DNA from 2 places in the Pseudomonas sp. C11 genome. Region 2 is predicted to be linked to the other one. Evidence: predicted binding sites of a transcription regulator. Region 2 holds the regulator's gene; the other holds the start of a gene.
What was found. The regulator FliA, encoded in region 2, starts transcription of late flagellar genes. The targets are predictions, from matches to a motif close to CTAAAGTTTNNNNNNNNNNNGCCGNTAA.
Positions count from the first base shown of each region.

Region 1 (3,410 bases), 240 kb from region 2:
AGACGGGTATTTCAGTCAGCAGTTGAAAACCCATTGGTGCCAGCGCGCGCGTATAGAACGCCTTGCTCTGCTCGATGTCGCTAACGGTCAAGCCAATGTGGTCGAGCATGGCGCCTCCTGCGCTTCTCTTTCGTTAAGTGAGCGCTCACGACTTGCCCAGCAAACGCGCAGCGTCGAAGCCCATGCGCAGGTTGCCCCAGTGGCGGCCTTCGAAGAAGAAGGGCACGTCGATCTCGGTCATGATTTCGCCGGTGTCGCGTAGGTAGGTCTGCAGCAGAAAGCGCTGGGTGTTGCCGGCTGCCCGCAGGCCCACCGGGTCGGAGAATATGCGCTTGTTGCGGCACACCGGCAGATCGACTTCGCGCTTGCCGGTCGGCGCCTTCGAGACCCAGCTGTTGTTCACCGGGCAATAGCCTTTGCTGTCGACGATGAAGGTGACGATGCCGCCGTTGGTGCCCTTGGTCAGGGCGTCGATCTCTTGCTGACAGATCTGCGCGAAGCGTTCGGTGTAAGCCGTCATGTACTGCTTGGGGTCGGTGTTGGGGACGGCTTTGTAGTTCTGGTCGAACAGGTTCACGCCTTCGCGTTGCAGCGCTGCCAGGCGCGTTTGCAGAGCGTCGCGGCAGCGTGTGGCTCGGGTGATGGCGGCATCGAGTTCGCCTTCGCCGAGGATGAAGCGGCCGAGCAGGGTCTGCACGCGTTCGGCCACGGTGGACAGGTCGCGGGTGGCGATGGCCGAGCTTTGCATGCGCTGGTCGATGGCCTGGCTGTCGGCATGGATCTGGGTGACGCGGTGGTTGATCCCGGTGTTGGCGTCGGCGACCTGGAGGATGTGCTCGGCGATCTCGGCCAGCTTGCCGTTGGTGGATTCGAAGTCGCCGATCATGCTCTCGAAATGCTGGGTGGCGCGCTCGACCACCACCTGCGTCTCGCGGGCGCTCTGGCTGATCTTGGCGGTTTGCTCGTGGGTCGAGCTGACTTCCTTGAGCATGGCGTCGATGTTCTGCGAGATGTCGCCGGTGGCCTGGCTGACGCTTTGCGCCAGGGTGCGCACTTCATCGGCGACCACGGCGAAGCCGCGCCCGCTCTCACCGGCGCGGGCTGCTTCGATGGCGGCGTTGAGCGCCAGCAGGTTGGTCTGTGAGGAAATCTGCTGGATCAGGCCGACCACCGACTTGATGTTCGAGGAGCGCTCGTTCAGCGCGGCGACCAGGGTGCTGAATTCATCGAGCCTGCTGGAGATGTCGCTGATGTTGCCGGTGACTTCCAGCAGTTCGGCGTAGGAATCCTGCGCCATGCTCAGGTTGTGCGCGGTGCTGGTGGAGATCGCCTGGGTTTGCTGCGACACCTCGTCGATGCGGCCGACGGCGACGTTGCTCTCGCTCATCACTTCATTGGCGAAGCGCGCCTGATGGGTGGCGCTGTCGCTGGAGTCGCTGATGTTCTTCAGCGAGCGGGCGGATTCCACGGCGATCTGTACGGTCAGGGCCTGTACGTTGCTGATGATCTCGCGCTGCTTGGCCAGGAAGCGGTTGCAGGTGCTGGCCAGGGTGCGGATTTCGTCGTGGGTCAGCAGCGGCAGGTCGCGCGACAGGTCGCCTTCGCCGTTGGCGATTTCTTCCAGGGCGCGGGTCATGTTGTTGACCGGGCGTACGATCAGGTGGCGAAAGTACCAGACCATGAAGCTGATCATGGTCAGGGTGAACAGCGCGCTGAGCGCCAGGGCGGTGCCGAGGGTGTCGAGCTTGCCTTCGACCTGTTTGAGCAGCACAGGGTTGAGTTGGCTGCCGTGCAGCAATTGCACGATGTCGGCACGCAGGCTGATGGCCACCCAGAACAGCAGGCCGCTGACCAGTACCAGCAGGAAAAGGCTGGACAGCTTCTTGGTCAGGGTATCGAAGAAGTGTCTCTCGATAGCGTCGTACAGCGCCTTTATCGACTGCATGCAGCAGCTCCTGGAGGAAAAAGCTTAGGTTGTCACTGCTTCGACTGGTGGTGCAGAACCTTTAGTGAAAGTGTCTTTCCACTAACACTGTCCGGTCGTCCTCAGTATGGTCTGCTGTGCTGTCGGCATGAAAGAAATGACCTTCGCGGCGCATCTCACCGGCAGGGCATTTCTTGGGGTAAAAGGCCTCGAAACTGTCCCTTCGCTGAACTCATATTCCATTTACAGCCTGTTGCAATTGGCTGACTGAACTCTTCGATTTTGTCAGAGTCATGCCCTCGTCCGGGCCTGTGCTTTGCCGTGCGCCCGGCGTTCTTGCGGGCTGCGTTTGTGCGGTGGTTTCGCTGAGCGCAGTGCCCTTCGCGACGGTGAGAGGCCATGATCGAGATAAGAAACCTGACCAAGCGTTTTGCGCAGTATACGGCAGTCGATGATCTGTCGTTCAGTGTCCAGCCAGGGGAAGTGCTGGGCTTTCTCGGCCCCAACGGTGCCGGTAAATCCACCACCATGAAGATGCTCACGGGGTTTCTCGCGCCGACCTCCGGCACGGCGAGCATTCTCGGTTGCGATATTCAGACGCAAACCCTCAAGGCTCAGCGTCAGATCGGTTATCTGCCGGAAGGTGCGCCGTGCTATGGCGACATGACGGTGCGCGGGTTCCTCGAGTTCATCGCTGAGGTGCGCGGTTTTCGCGGCGCCGAGAAAACCTTGCGGGTGCAGAGCGCAGTCGAGCAGGTGGAGCTGGAAACGGTGCTGGAGCAGAGCATCGAGACGCTGTCCAAGGGCTTCAAGCGCCGTGTCGGCCTGGCCCAGGCGATCCTGCATGACCCGCGTGTGCTGATTCTCGACGAGCCTACCGATGGCCTCGACCCCAACCAGAAGCATCAGGTACGCCAGCTTATCCAGGGCCTGGCCCGCGACAAGATCGTGATCATTTCCACCCATATCCTCGAAGAGGTCACGGCGCTGTGTACCCGTGCGGTGATCATCGCCCAGGGCCGCTTGCTGGCCGATGGCACGCCGCTGGAGCTGGAAAGCCGCTCGCGCTACCACCAGGCGGTGACGCTGCTGGCCGATGAGGCGCTGGATCAGGCTGCCTTGGCGGCGCTGCCGGGCGTCGCCGCTGTCGAGGAGAACGCCCGTGAGCACAGCCTGAGTGTGCTGGCGCAGCCGGGTGCGGTGATCTTCCCGCAGGTCAATGCGCTGATCGCCGAGCGCGGCTGGAAGGTGCGTGAACTCAATGTGGAGCGCGGTCGCCTCGATGAGGTGTTCCGCACGCTGACCCGGGGAGAGCAGTGATGACCCAGTTGCCCGTGATCTTCAAACGCGAGCTGGCGAGCTATTTCGCCACGCCGTTGGCTTATGTGTTCATCGTCATCTTTCTGGTGCTGTCCGGGGTGTTCACCTTCTACCTGGGCGGCTTCTTCGAGGGTGGCCAGGCGAACCTGTCGGCCTTCTTCAACTT
Region 1 is NZ_JAWIIP010000002.1:379,203-382,612, reverse strand. Features, by position in the region: gene VC352_RS04830 (VOC family protein) at 1-109, opposite strand, end outside; gene VC352_RS04825 (methyl-accepting chemotaxis protein) at 146-1,945, opposite strand; gene VC352_RS04820 (ABC transporter ATP-binding protein) at 2,324-3,244, shown strand; gene VC352_RS04815 (ABC transporter permease subunit) at 3,244-3,410, shown strand, end outside.
Region 1: VC352_RS04825 (methyl-accepting chemotaxis protein) is a predicted target of FliA. The motif match lies at 1,983-2,010, and genes of this name have one in related genera.

Region 2 (3,410 bases):
TGACGGTGTGGAAACCGCGAAAGATGGCGTTCAGCAGGTTCATGTCGTCCGGTCGGCTTTCCAGCTCGACCAACTGCTCGGACAACTGTTCGAGAATCTCGCCGGCCTCTACCAGGAAATCCTGGAGGATCTCTTCATCGGCGCCGAAGCTCATGTGGGGTGCTCCTTAGAATCCAAGACTGGATAGCAGGTCGTCGACATCGTCCTGATTGGAGGCGACGTCATCACGCTTATCGGCATGAATCTGCGGACCTTCACCCGTCGACGGCGATTTTTGCTGCTGTTGTTCGGCACGCAATGCATCGTGGTCATGTTCGATACCCGCGAAGCGGTCTACCGAACTGGCCATTAGGACTAATTTAAGCAGGTTGCTTTCCACCTCGGTGACCAGCTGCGTCACCCGCTTGATCACCTGACCGGTCAGATCCTGGTAATCCTGCGCCAGCAGAATGTCGTTGAGGTGGTTGGACAGCTTGCTGCTGTCACGCTCGCTACGCGCAAGGAACAGCTCGATGCGTTTGGCCAGCTCACGGAAACCCTCTGCGCCGATTTCCCGGCGCATGAAACGACCCCACTCGGCGCTGAGGCTCTGCGCCTCATCGGCCAGGTCATTGACCAGTGGTGCACTCTGCTCCACCAGATCCATGGTGCGGTTAGCCGCTTTCTCGGTCTGGGTGACGACGTAGTTCAGACGCTCGGTGGCGTCGGATATCTGCGACAGCTCCTTGGCATGAGGCATGCGCGGGTCGAGCTGAAAATTGACAATAGCGTTGTGCAGCTCACGGGTCAGCTTGCCGACCTCGTGATACAAACCACGATCACGAACCTTGTTGAGCTCATTGATCAGTTGCACCGCGTTGCCGAAGTTACCTTTTTCGAGGCTATCGACCAGTTCGCGGGCATTGGTTTTCAGGGACGTTTCAAGATCGCCCAATGTGGAATCATCGTGTTCCATAGCACCCTCGCGGCCGACATCAGCCGTTGACCCGCTCGAAGATCTTCTCGATCTTTTCCTTCAGCACCTGCGCAGTGAAGGGCTTGACCACATAGCCATTCACGCCGGCCTGAGCCGCTTCGATGATCTGGTCACGCTTGGCTTCGGCGGTGACCATCAGCACCGGCAGGTGCTTGAGGCGCTCATCCGCACGTACCGCACGCAGCAGGTCGATGCCGGTCATACCGGGCATGTTCCAGTCGGTGACCAGAAAGTCGAAGCTGCCGCTCTGCAGCATCGGCAACGCTGAAGTGCCGTCATCGGCCTCGGCGGTATTGGTGAAACCCAAGTCTCGCAAGAGGTTCTTGATGATCCGTCGCATCGTCGAAAAATCGTCAACGATGAGGATTTTCATGTTCTTGTCCAAGTCGACCTCCGTACAGTCCCAAACGTATTGCGTTTGCAACTACGTCCTTTAATCGTGAAACCGTTTCTGCCTGCGAGTGCGCTGCGACTCAGCCAGCGCGCCATTCACTCAGCCGCGAACGCAGACGCGCCGCGCACTGACTGTGCAACTGACTGACGCGCGATTCGCTGACCCCCAGTACTTCACCGATTTCCTTCAGGTTCAGTTCTTCATCGTAATACAGCGCCAGCACCAGACGCTCGCGCTCCGGCAGGCCGGCAATGGCCTCGGCCAATGCCGCTTGAAAGCGTTCATCTTCGAGATCCCGCGAAGGTTCGAGGTGGGTGTGCCCGGCGTCTTCGTGCAGTCCGCCATGTTCACCGTCCTGCAATAGGTCGTCGAAACTGAACAGGCGGCTGCCCAAAGTGTCGCCAAGAATGCCGTAGTAATCTTCCAGACTCAATTGGAGTTCGGCAGCAACCTCGTGATCTTTAGCGTCACGCCCCGTTCTCGCTTCAACGGTACGTATCGCATCGCTGACCATCCGGCTGTTGCGGTGCACCGAACGCGGTGCCCAATCGCCCTTGCGTACCTCGTCGAGCATGGCACCGCGGATGCGAATACCGGCGAATGTTTCGAAGCTTGCACCCTTGCTGGAGTCGTATTTGCGCGAGGCTTCGAGCAGGCCGATCATCCCGGCCTGAATCAGATCGTCCACCTGCACGCTGGCTGGCAGACGCGCCAGCAAGTGATAGGCAATGCGCTTGACCAGCGGCGCATAGCGCTCGATCAACTGGTGCTGGGAGTCCTGCGCACGAGCCTTGTTGTACATACGAAGTCCAGAGGCTGCTGTCATACGGCCGAGTCTGCTGTCGGTTGCTTCACCAGGCGCTCGACGAAGAACTCCAGATGGCCGCGCGGGTTGGCCGGCAGCGGCCAGGTATCGACCTTCTGAGCGATTGCCTTGAACGCCAGTGCGCATTTGGAGCGCGGGAAGGCTTCATAGACGGCGCGCTGCTTCTGCACCGCCTTGCGTACGCATTCGTCGTAGGGCACCGCGCCGACGTACTGCAGGGCGACATCGAGAAAACGATCCGTCACCTTGGTCAGCTTAGCAAAGAGATTGCGACCTTCCTGCGGGCTGTGCGCCATGTTGGCCAGCACGCGGAAGCGGCTGATGCCATGGTCGCGGTTGAGCAGCTTGATCAGCGCGTAGGCGTCGGTGATCGAGGTCGGCTCGTCGCAGACCACAACGAGAATTTCCTGCGCCGCCCGCACGAAGCTGACGACCGCATCGCCGATGCCGGCTGCAGTGTCGATCACCAATACGTCGAGGTTTTCGCTGATATCGCTGAATGCCTGGATCAGGCCGGCGTGCTGCATGGGCGAAAGGTTGACCATGCTCTGCGTGCCCGATGCGGCCGGCACGATGCGGATACCGCCCGGCCCCTGCAGCAGGACGTCACGCAGGTCGCACTCACCAGCGATCACGTCGGCCAGGGTGCGCTTGGGGCTCAGCCCCAGCAGCACATCGACGTTGGCGAGCCCAAGGTCGGCGTCCATCAACATCACCCGGCGCCCCAGATCGGCGAGGGCCATGGACAGATTCACCGACACGTTGGTCTTACCGACACCGCCCTTGCCGCCGGTTACCGCGATCACCTGTACGGGATGCATACCCATGTTCTCTCAATACCTTGTCTAACTTCGACTTGGCCAACCGGCCGTTCGCCCCTGCAAAAAACGCAGGGTTTGCAACACTTTAGCGCTTCAGCCGACGCGCCGCGCGGTTCCTTGATAGAGACCGGCGAACAATTGCGCCATGGCGTCCTCGCTCGGCTCCTCCGGCGCCTGCAATCCCACCGCGCGGCTGACCAGTTGGTGGCTACGCGGAACGTGCAGATCATCCGGAATCCGCGGCCCGTCCGTGACATAGGCTACCGGCAGATGCTGGCCTATAGCCAGACCCAAAACCTCACCCAGGCTCACGGCCTCGTCCAGCTTGGTCAGTATGCAGCCGGAAAGGCCGCAACGCTTGTAACTATGGTAGGCCGCCTTGAGCACCTGTCT
Region 2 is NZ_JAWIIP010000002.1:139,016-142,425, forward strand. Features, by position in the region: gene VC352_RS03770 (chemotaxis protein CheA) at 1-154, opposite strand, end outside; gene VC352_RS03775 (protein phosphatase CheZ) at 167-955, opposite strand; gene VC352_RS03780 (chemotaxis response regulator CheY) at 975-1,349, opposite strand; gene fliA (RNA polymerase sigma factor FliA) at 1,450-2,196, opposite strand; gene fleN (flagellar synthesis regulator FleN) at 2,193-3,023, opposite strand; gene flhF (flagellar biosynthesis protein FlhF) at 3,111-3,410, opposite strand, start outside.